2 regions of the Comamonas squillarum genome follow, and region 2 is predicted to be linked to the other one. Evidence: riboswitches for the same ligand, from Rfam matches in the RefSeq annotation. Region 2 holds a riboswitch; the other holds the start of a gene.
The links. Region 2 has a riboswitch for manganese ahead of mntP (manganese efflux pump MntP). Riboswitches for the same ligand answer to the same signal wherever they lie in the genome.
Positions count from the first base shown of each region.

Region 1 (5,551 bases), 1.5 Mb from region 2:
AGCTGGCCTGCGCGCCCGCCAATGCCCACCCTGAAGTGCTGGGCGTGGCACACTGGGTAACCACCCGCCACGGCGGCGCAGGTGCTGCGCGCGAGCTGTGCGACGCGGTGCTGGCCGCCTGCGGTGCCTATGTCAACCTGCTCGATCGGTACGGACAATGAAATCTCGCCTGCGACGCCTCATGGACCTGTCGTCCATCTACCTGCCGGTGATCCTGATGGGCCTGCTGGCGCTGGGCACCTGGTGGCTGGTGCGCAATGCCCCCAAGCCCCAGAGCGTGCGCGAACAAGCGGTGGCCGGCCACGAAGTGGATTACTACATGAACGACTTTTCGGTGCGCAGCTTTGACGGCACCGGCGTGCTGACCAGCGAGATCCAGGGCAACAAGATGCGCCACTACATGGACACCGACACGCTGGAGATCGACACGGCCACGATGCGTTCCATCCGCCAGGATGGCTCGACGACAGTGGCCACCGCCAACCGCGCCTTGTCCAATGCCGATGGCTCCGAAGTGCAGCTGTTTGGCAATGCCAAGGTGGTGCGCAGCAGCAACAAGCCGGGCGCGCCGCAGATGGAGTTCCGGGGCGAGTTTCTGCACGCCTTTGTCAACGAAGAGCGGGTGAGCTCGAACAAGCCCGTCGAGATCATCCGGGGCCAGGACCGGTTCACGGCCGACTCGATGGTCTTCAACAACATCACCCAGGTCGCAGAGCTCAAGGGCCGGGTCAAGGGCGTGCTGCAACCCGCACGCTGAGCGCCGCATGTCCACCCCCCTGAGCGATGCACCGCTGGTGCTGATCACCGGCGCCTCCAGCGGCATCGGCCAGGCGCTGGCCTGGCGCTACTACCAGGCCGGCTACCGCCTCGCGCTGGTGGCCCGCCGTACCGCGCTGATTGCGGACTGGGCCCAGGCGCAGGCGATGGATGCCAGCCGCTACGCGGTCTATGGCGCCGACGTGGCTGACCAGGACCAGACCATTGCTGCCTGCACGCAATGCCTGCAGCAGCAGGGCCTGCCCGATGTGGTGGTGGCCAATGCCGGGGTGAGCTACGGCATCGACACGGCCGAGCGCGAGGACCTGGAGGTCATGGCCCAGACCTATGCGACCAATGTGATCGGCATGGCCGCGACCTTCCATGCCTTTGTGCGCCCCATGCAGGCGCGCGGCAGCGGCAAGCTGGTGGGCATTGCCAGCGTGGCCGGCATACGCGGCCTGCCCGGCCACGGCGCCTACTGCGCCAGCAAGGCCGCCGTCATCAGCTACTGCGAGAGCCTGCGGGTGGAGCTTAAGCGTAGCGGCGTGCAGGTGGTCACCATCTGCCCGGGCTTTGTGGCCACGCCGCTCACCCGCCACAACCGCTACGGCATGCCCTTCTTGATGCAGCCAGAGGCCTTTGCCGACAAGGCCTTTGCAGTGATTGCCAAGGCGCGCAGCTATGCCGTGATCCCCTGGCAGATGGGCTGGGTGGCGCGGCTGTTGCGCTGCCTGCCCAATGCCCTCTATGACCGCGCGCTGGCCAACCGCCCGCGCAAGCACCGCCACCGCGAGCGGGTGCAAGAGGCGCCACCGGGTCAAGACTGAAAGCAGGTCCTAAGCCAGGCATGAAAAAAGCCCCTGGCGGGGCTTTGTCGTTGCGGTGCGGCACAGCGCTGGGCGGTGCCTGCAGGCATCAATAATCGTCGTTGTTGTCGTAGCCTTGGTTGCCGCCGCGGTTGCGCGAACCATTGCCGTAGGGGCTGCGGAAGCCGCCATCGCGCTCACCGCCACGATCGCCACCACCAAAGCCGCGGTCATTGCCGCCACGGCCGCCATCGCGACCACCGCGGTCGCCATAGCCACCGCCGCCGCCACCACCGTAGCCGCCACGGTCTCCGCCGCCGCCGTATCCACCACCACCACCGCCGCCGTAGCCGCCGCCACCACCGCCGCCGTAGCCACCACCACCGCCGCCGCCAAAGCCGCCACGGTTACCGCCTCCGCCGCCAAAGCCACCACCACGGGGGCCGCCAAAACCACCACCGCCGCTGCGGGGAGGACGGGGCTCCATGGGACGTGCTTCGTTCACGACCAGATTGCGACCGCCCAGGGGCTGACCGTTCAGACCGTTGACCGCAGCTTGGGCTTCTTCATCGCTGCCCATTTCTACAAAACCAAAACCTTTGGAGCGACCGGTGTCGCGTTCCATCATCACCTTGGCGCTGGTTACGCTGCCAAACTGACCAAAGGCCTGTTCCAGATCGTTGTCGCGAACCTGGTATGGCAAATTACCGACGTAAAGCTTGTTGCCCATTTGAGGGACTCCTGATAACTCTTAAATAATGCGATCGCGCCCTGTAGAACACCGGTCATCTATCGCAGTAGCCCAATGGAGGAATGCTCCATCCTTTATTTTCTGGCATAAAAACCGGGAATGGGATAGTTGTGCCCCTCTGTTGTGGCGCAGAAGCTGCAACCAGATGCAAAAAAGGCCTCAAAGAGGCCTTTTTTCCGGGAAAACCCGTCATCTCACTGTCAAAACCTCTAAGAGGTTTTGGATGTGATGTGCTTAGTAGCTGCCGCCACCGTAGCCACCACGGCCACCGCCGCCGAAGCCACCGCGATCGCCGCCGCCGAAGCCGCCGCGGTCACCACCGCCGAAACCACGGCCACCACCACCACCGCCGCCGAAGCCGCCGCTGCGTGGAGGACGGGCTTCCATTGGACGTGCTTCGTTCACGACCAGGTTACGACCGCCAAAGCCTTGGCCGTTCACGCCTTCGATAGCAGCTTGTGCTTCAGCGTCCGAACCCATTTCCACAAAGCCGAAGCCCTTGGAACGGCCGGTGTCACGTTCCATCATGACCTTGGCGCTGGAGACGGTACCGAATTGGCTGAAAGTGCTTTCCAGATCGCTGTCACGGAAAGAGTAAGGCAGGTTGCCCACGTAAAGTTTGTTGCCCATTTGAGGACTCCGAAAAAAGTAAAAAAAGCGATGGAGCCTGATGCAATCAACAAACCTGTGACAACTTCCAAGACGGATCACCGCGCGCTCTAGTGTACCCGGGGGCACATTGAGCTTCACCATTATGGGTGAATCGCCTTACGCTGTGTTGACAGTTGCTGCAACCAGCCCTTGGTATTTTCCCTGGAGGGCGTGGGTGTTGCGGCGCAACATCGCTTTTGGGCGTATGATGCGCCAGTCTTTGGGGAGTAGCCTGCTGGGCGCGCAATGCGCCGCAGAGTGTGCGTCAACAAACTTGGGCCTTCGCGGCCTATGGCGTACACGGCATCTGGTGATGAGGATGCTGGGCGAGACCATTGACCACGTTGCGATCCCATGCCGGAGTCGCGATGCGGTCAATGCTGTCTTGCGATATCCGGCTGCAATAACGATCCCCACTCCATGGAAGCCTTTCTCCTCTCGACCGCCGTCGTCGCCCTTGCCGAAATGGGCGACAAGACGCAGTTGCTGTCCCTCGTCCTCGCTGCCAAATACCGCAAACCCTGGCCCATTGCGCTGGGCATCTTCGTCTCGACCCTGGTCAACCATGCGCTGGCCGGTGCCGTTGGCGCCTGGATCACCACGATGCTGGGCCCCGATGTGCTGCGCTGGATTCTGGGCGTGTCCTTTATCCTGATGGCCGGCTGGATGCTGATCCCCGACAAGATCGACGAGGACGAAGCGGGCAAGAGCAGCGGCCGCTGGGGTGTGTTCGGCACCACCGTGCTGCTGTTCTTCCTGGCCGAGATGGGCGACAAGACCCAGCTGGCCACCGTGGGCCTGGCCGCCAAGTACCCCGCTTCTTATTACTGGGTGGTCGCAGGCACCACGATCGGCATGATGCTGGCCAATGCGCCGGTGGTCTGGTTTGGCGACAAGATCACCAAGAGGCTGCCGATCCGCTGGATCCACCGCGTCTGCGCGGTGATCTTCCTGGTGCTGGGTGTGGCCGCGCTGTTCACGACGATGGACTGATAGCGCTGGCTGCGCTAGCAACACTAGCAACGCACCAACTCAAAGGGCTGGGATCTTGCGATCTCCAGCCCTTTTTCCATGGGGCGCCCCCCCAAGCCTCAGCGTTAGTCCAAGGTCATCAGGCTGGCATTGCCGCCAGCCGCAGCCGTGTTGATGCTGATGGCATGCTCGGCCAGCAGGCGGAACAGCGGCACGCTGCCGTCGGCAGCCTGGGCGGTGATCGGCACGATGGCGCCGGCGCGGCCCGCCAAGGTGCTGGCCGTGGGCAGCCAGCCGCTGGCGGCATCAACGATCAGCGCATCAAAGGCTTCGGACTGCACAAAGGCCTGCTCGCTGTGCGCAGACAGCTGCACCGAGGCACGCACCGAGGCGGGCAATTGGGCCAGCAGGCTGGCTTGGCTGCTGCCTGCGGGCCACACGGCGGTGGAGCCCGCGGCGAGCACGGCGGCGAGCTGGGCCAGCAGCAGGCTGCTGGTGCTGGCCACGCAGGCCACGCGCTCGCGGCCACTCAGCACATACAGATTGCGCTCACCGGTAGGGCCGGGCAGCTCGGCCGCAAAGCCGTTGCCGGTATGGGCGGCATAGCGCTGGCACAGCGCTGCCAGATCGCCCTGGCCTTGCTGGCTGGCCCAGCTTTGCAGCGCCTCCAGCCCAGCGGCGGGGGCGGCATCGGCCTGTTCCAGGCCATGGGCATTACCGCGCTGGCCGGTGCTGGCGGCCGGGGCCTCGCTACCGGCCATGCGCGGTAGGTGGGCGAGCGCATCCACGGTGGCCGTGGCCGGCATGCGGCTGAGCAGGCGCAGCATGTACAGCGGGCCGCCGGCCTTGGGGCCCGTGCCCGACAGGCCTTCGCCGCCAAAGGGCTGCACACCGACGACGGCGCCGACGATATTGCGGTTCACATAGATATTGCCGGCATGCGCAGCGTTGACCACCTGGGCAATGGTCTCGTCAATGCGGGTGTGCAGGCCCAGGGTGAGCGCATAGCCGGTGGCATTGATGTCGGCCAGCAGCTGGGGCAGGTTCTCGCGGCGGTAGCGCAGCACATGCAGCACCGGGCCGAAGACTTCGCGCTTGAGCTCGGAGAGCTGGCCGATGGCGATCACCGTGGGCGGCACAAAGGTGCCTTGCGCGCTGGCGCCACTGTTTTGCCAGACCTGGTGGCCAGCGGCCTGCATGCGGGCAATGTGCTGGTCGATGACGCCCTTGGCCTCGGCGTCGATGACGGGGCCGACATCGGTCTTGAGCTGGCAGGGGTTGCCCAGCTGGAGCTCCTGCATCGCGCCGCGCAGCATGTGCAGCAGGCGGTCGGCCGCTTCTTCCTGTACGCACAGCACGCGCAGCGCCGAGCAGCGCTGGCCGGCCGAGTCAAAGGCCGAGGACAGCACATCGACCACGACCTGCTCGGCCAGCGCGGACGAGTCCACGATCATCGCGTTCTGGCCGCCGGTCTCGGCCACCAGGGTGACGGGCTGGCCTTGGGCGTCGAGGCGCTGGGCCAGCGTCTTTTGCAGAATGCGCGCCACTTCGGTCGAGCCGGTGAACATGACGGCCTGCACGCGGTGGTCGCCCACCAGGCGGGAGCCCACGG
Region 1 covers NZ_CP104377.1:3,808,902-3,814,452, forward strand. Annotated here, with positions in the region: gene N4T19_RS17455 (KdsC family phosphatase) at 1-161, shown strand, start outside; gene lptC (LPS export ABC transporter periplasmic protein LptC) at 158-757, shown strand; gene N4T19_RS17465 (SDR family oxidoreductase) at 765-1,586, shown strand; gene N4T19_RS17470 (RNA recognition motif domain-containing protein) at 1,675-2,295, opposite strand; gene N4T19_RS17475 (RNA recognition motif domain-containing protein) at 2,551-2,946, opposite strand; yybP-ykoY riboswitch at 3,178-3,291, shown strand; gene N4T19_RS17480 (TMEM165/GDT1 family protein) at 3,388-3,960, shown strand; gene putA (trifunctional transcriptional regulator/proline dehydrogenase/L-glutamate gamma-semialdehyde dehydrogenase) at 4,065-5,551, opposite strand, start outside.
Region 1: it holds a riboswitch for manganese, as region 2 does, so the genes downstream of both, N4T19_RS17480 (TMEM165/GDT1 family protein) here and mntP (manganese efflux pump MntP) in region 2, are expected to answer to the same signal.

Region 2 (5,551 bases):
CTGCGCCGCGCCCGAGGGACGCGGCCAGCAGCCATGCGCTGCTGCTTGCGATCAGTGCCCGCGCAGCTTGTGCCAGGCCTCCACCGCCAGCACCACCAGGCCACCAATGGCTGCGCCAACAGCCACATGCACCAGCGTTGGGGCCAGCAGTGCCACCACGCCACCCATCGGGGCTACGGTGCTCTCCAACCAATGCTCGATCGGGCCCATGCCATGCACCAGCAGGCTGCCACCCACCATGAACATCGCAGCCGTTCCGACAATCGACAGGCCACGCATCAGCCAGGGCGTAAACGCAATCAGGCCCCGGCCCAGGGCCTGGGCTGCGGCACTGGTCTTGCGCATCAGCCACATGCCAACATCGTCCATGCGCACAATGCCGGCGACCAGACCATAGACAAACACGGTGATCGCCAGCGCCACAGCGACCAACACCGCAAACTGCTCGGCAATCGGCTTGCTGGCAACAGTGCCCAGCGCAATCGCCATGATCTCGGCCGACAAGATGAAGTCGGTGCGCACCGCGCCGGCCACCTTGGCCTTTTCATAGGCCACCGGGTCCATGTTCTTCTCGTTGGCCGCTTTGACCGATGAAGGGGCTACGCCCATTTGAGCGGCCTGCGCCGACTCCTTGACGGCATCGTGGGTGTGCTGGGGCTTGTGGAACAGGCTCAGCACCTTCTCCACCCCTTCAAAACACAGAAAAGCGCCACCAATCATCAGCAGCGGTGTGATCAGCCAGGGCGCAAAGGCGCTGATCAACAGCGCGGCCGGCACCAGGATGGCCTTGTTCTTCAGCGAGCCCTTGGCCACGGCCCAGACCACCGGCAACTCCCGGTTGGCCTTGACCCCAGTCACCTGCTCGGCGTTCAGCGCCAGGTCGTCGCCCAGCACCCCCGCGGTCTTCTGCACCGCCACCTTGGTCTGCGTGGCCACATCGTCCAGGATGGCCGTGCTCTTGCCCGCAGCCGTCTTGGTCATCAGCGCCACATCGTCAAGCAAGGTCGCAATATCATCGAGCAACATCAACAAACCAGCACCAGCCATTACGCACTCCCAATCCAAATTCGGTGGCAAATCATAGCGATTTCGCGGTGCAATGCCGTGTCAGACCCTATAAAACGGTGATTTCTACGTTTTGTTGGAGCTTGTTCACAAAACTTTATGCAGGCCTTGTCAACAACTTCAGCGCGCGGCCCGTTGTACACCCATCTACACCAGAAAGGTGAAAGGACTGAAATGACTGAAGTGTTTGCTATTTGGCCTGAAGACGAACGTGACCGTAAGCGTGCTCCTGCCCGCTTCTGATACCAGCGCAGCCTGCAAGCGGTTGAGCCAGAACTAAAAACCCGGCACCCGCAGCAATTGCAAGCCCACTGATCTTTCTCACTTAAGCCCCGCTCTGCGGGGCTTTGTTTTGCCTGTAGCAACGCTCCTACAGCGCAAAACGCAGCCAAGCCCTCTGCCACGCCAGCGGAGGGCTTTGATTTTATACGGCCACCATGTGCTCGTACAGAATCAGCGAGCCAATGGCAATCAGCACGACACCACCCACCGCTTCTGCCCAGCGGCCCGTGATATTGCCCAGAATGCGGCCGACCATCACGCCCAGGGTCACCATCGCAAAGGTGGCAAAACCAATGCTGAGCGCAACGACGGTGATGTTCACATCCAGAAAGGCCAGGCCCACGCCTACCGCCATCGCGTCAATACTGGTGGCAAAGCCCGTGGCGACCAGCAGCCAGAAGCCATGGCGCGCGGGCCGGCTCATCTCGGGCTCATCGGCACTTTGGAAGGCACCCAGCACCATGCGGCCGCCCAGCACCAAGAGCAGCACAAAGGCAATCCAGTGGTCCCAGGCCTTCACATAATCGGCCGCGGCATAGCCCAGCGCCCAGCCCACCAGCGGCGTGATGGCTTCGATGACACCAAAGATCAGGCCGGTGCGCAGCGCCTCGGACCAACGGGGTTTGACAAGGGCAGAGCCTTTGCCAATCGCGGCAGCAAAGGCATCGGTGGACATGGCAAGCGCCAACAGGGAAATGGAAGCAGCGTTCATCGGAGGTTCTTCTAGGACAGTCGGGCATGAGCACAACGGCACGCCACCACTGCCCGACCGAGGTCGTGCTGGCATGCCGATGGTCTCGCCAACCGAAGAACGGATGTCTGCGCCACAGCATGCGAAATGCCGAGTATGTTGACGCAGACGCTTCCAGCGCGGAAGCAGGCTACTCCCCAAGGGAAGCCGCAGTCTAAACGCTGCGCAGCGCTTAGGAGCACATGGCCCCAACCGCGCCAAGTTCTTTAGGAATGGATCGTATTTCCGTCTTGCTGTTGCGGCCTGGACCCAGCAAAACGCCAACCGCTACAAGCCGAAACATGAGCAAGCTCATGTATTGCAGCTCTCCCTTGGCACCCTCTGACAGAGGCAGCCAAGGCGTCTCCCAAGTAACAGCGTGGCACTTCACCCAGGGTTGCCCCTAGTTCATTTTCAGGTGTTTTGTATACACTTAATGTATGCATATGTGCACACAACGCATAGCCATTGAGGCCTGTCTTGTGCTGCACATGCCATGCATGGACCCGCGCACATGACGAGACAAACCCGGCCGCCAGGCCGCTAATAAGGCGCAGCTGGATGCGCCCGATCCAAGGATGTCAATGACCGATCTTGCAGCAGACCAGAACGCAGGCTTTGCCTTCAACCCCGCACAGCAGCGCCCCGCAGCGGCCGGTGCATTGCCCGCCGGCGTATGCCCATCGCTCTACAACAAAGACCTCGCGCCCACCAAGAAAGACAGCCGCTCCTGGGGTGCCTACAGCCTGTTCACGCTCTGGGCCAATGATGTGCACAGCCTGGGCAACTACGCCTTTGCCATCGGCCTGTTTGCGCTGGGCCTGGGTGGCTGGCAGATTCTGACGGCGCTGATGATGGGCGCTGCCTTGCTGTTTGTGCTGCTGACCTTGTCGGGCTTCATGGGCCCCAAGACGGGTGTGCCTTTTCCGGTGATGAGCCGCATCAGCTTTGGCACCCGGGGCGCGCAGATCCCGGCCTTGATCCGGGGCGGTGTCGCGATTGCCTGGTTCGGCATCCAGACCTACCTGGCCTCCAAGGTGCTCGATGTACTGTTGATCACCCTCTTCCCCAGCCTGCAGGTGCTGCTGGCGCACCAGGTGCTGGGCCTGCCGGTGCTCGGCTGGATCAGCTTTAGCCTGCTGTGGGTGGTGCAGACGATGATTGCCTGCTGGGGCATGGAGAGCATCCGCAAGTACGAGGCCTTTGCCGGCCCGGTGATTCTGGTGACCTTTATCGCGCTGGCCGGCTGGGTGCTGTACAGCTCGGGCGGCAAGATCCAGTGGACGGCGCCCAAGCCCAGCACCGGTGCGGCGATGTGGGTGCAGATCATGGGCGCAGCCTCGCTGTGGGTCGCCATCTATGGCACCTTTGTGCTCAATTTCTGTGACTTCACCCGGGGCGCCACCTCACGCAGCGCCGTGGTCAAGGGTAACTTCTGGGGCATCCCCATCAACATGCTGATCTTCGGCCTGATCGTCGTCGTGCTGACCGGCGGCCAGTTGGCGATTGACGGCACGCTGATCCTGAGCCCCACCGACATCGTCGAGAAGATCCCCAACAAGCCCTTGCTGGTGCTCGCCAGCCTGTCGCTGCTGATCCTGACCATCGCCGTCAACCTGATGGCCAACTTTGTCGCACCCGCTCTGGCCCTGGCCAACCTGCTGCCGCGCCAGCTCAACTTCCGCCGCGCGGCCCTCGTCAGCGCCATCCTCGGCTTTGTGATCCTGCCCTGGAACCTCTACGACTCACCGCTGGTGATCCTGTATTTCCTGGGCGGTCTGGGCTCGTTCCTCGGCCCACTGTTTGGCATCGTGATGGCCGACTACTGGCTGATCCGCAAGCAGCGCGTGCATGTGCCGGCGCTCTACAGCGATGACCGCAACGGCCCTTACCATTACGAAAACGGCGTCAACCGCCGCGCCATCCAGGCCCTGGTGCCCTCGGCGCTGATTGCGCTGCTGTTCGCCTTTTTGCCGGCGCTCGAGTCGGTGTCGCATTTCTCCTGGTTTATTGCGGCCGGGCTCGGCGGCCTGTTTTACTGGCTGCTGACCCCCAAGGGCCAGCACTATGAAGACCAGGACGGCGAGGCCATTGCCGTGAACCATGCCCAACATTGAGACGGAGTTTTTTGCATGCGCATTCTGATCGTGAACGTCAACACCACCGAGAGCATGACCGAGGCCATCGGCGCCCAGGCGCGCCGGGCGGCCGCACCGGGCACCGAGATCGTCGCCCTCACCCCGCGCTTTGGCGCAGAATCGGTGGAAGGCAATTTTGAGAGCTACCTCTGCGCCGTTGGCGTGATGGATGCGGTGATGCGCTATGACCAGCCCTTTGATGCCGTCATCCAGGCCGGCTACGGCGAGCATGGCCGCGAAGGCCTGCAAGAGCTGCTGGAAGTGCCCGTCGTCGACATCACCGAGGCGGCGGCATCGACTGCCATGTTCCTGGGCCACAAATACGCCGTGGTCACTACGCTGGACCGCGCTGTGCCCTTGATCGAAGACCGGCTCAAGCTGGCCGGGCTGGATGCGCGCTGCGCCTCGGTGCGCGCCAGCGGCATGGCCGTGCTGGAGCTCGAGAGCCAGCCCGAGCGCGCGGTCGACGCTATCGTGCAGCAGGCGGCCAAGGCCGTTGAAGAAGACCATGCCGAGGTCATCTGCCTGGGCTGCGGCGGCATGGCCGAGCTCGAAGACAAGGTGCGCAGCCGCACCGGCGTGCCCGTGGTCGATGGCGTGGCTGCCGCGGTGACGATCGCCGAATCGCTGGTGCGCCTGGGCCTCAAGACCTCCAAGGTGCGCACCTATGCGCCGCCGCGCGCCAAGCGGATTACCGGCTTTCCGCTGCCCGATTCGCTGGGCCGCTAACCGGACTTCTACCCCACTCTGCTTACTCCAACCGCCCTGCACCGCAGGGCTTTTTTCTGGCTGGATGGCTGCCTGGCAGCCTCATTGGCTGGTCTTGAAGCCCTGGGTTGCCGCCCAGGCCGCGACGTCATCGCGGCGGATCGCAGCGGCCATCAGCTGCGGGAAAGCATCCGGGGTGCAGGCAAAGGACGGCACCCCCAAGGCGGCCAGCTTGGCGGCCAGCGCCGCATCGTAGGCGGGCGCGCCCTCGTCGCTCAGCGCCAGCAAGGTGATGAACTGCACGCCCGACTCCACCAGCTCATTGGCGCGGCGCAGCAGGCCGGATTCCACGCCCCCCTCGTACAGGTCCGAGATCAGCACCAGGATGGTGTTGCGCGGCTCGCTGATCAGGCTTTGGCAGTAGCCCACCGCACCATTGATATCGGTGCCGCCGCCCAGCTGCACGCCAAACAGCACATCGACCGGGTCGTCGAGCTTGTCGGTCAGGTCCACCACGGCCGTGTCAAACACCACCAGCTTGGTGGCGACGGCAGGCAGGCTGGCCATCACCGCACCAAAGATGCTGGAGTAGACGACCGAGTTGGCCATGGAGCCGCTTTGGTCGATG
Region 2 covers NZ_CP104377.1:214,552-220,102, reverse strand. Annotated here, with positions in the region: gene N4T19_RS00995 (DUF808 domain-containing protein) at 52-1,047, opposite strand; gene mntP (manganese efflux pump MntP) at 1,490-2,059, opposite strand; yybP-ykoY riboswitch at 2,079-2,242, opposite strand; gene N4T19_RS00985 (NCS1 family nucleobase:cation symporter-1) at 2,662-4,194, shown strand; gene N4T19_RS00980 (aspartate/glutamate racemase family protein) at 4,210-4,944, shown strand; gene N4T19_RS00975 (VWA domain-containing protein) at 5,026-5,551, opposite strand, start outside.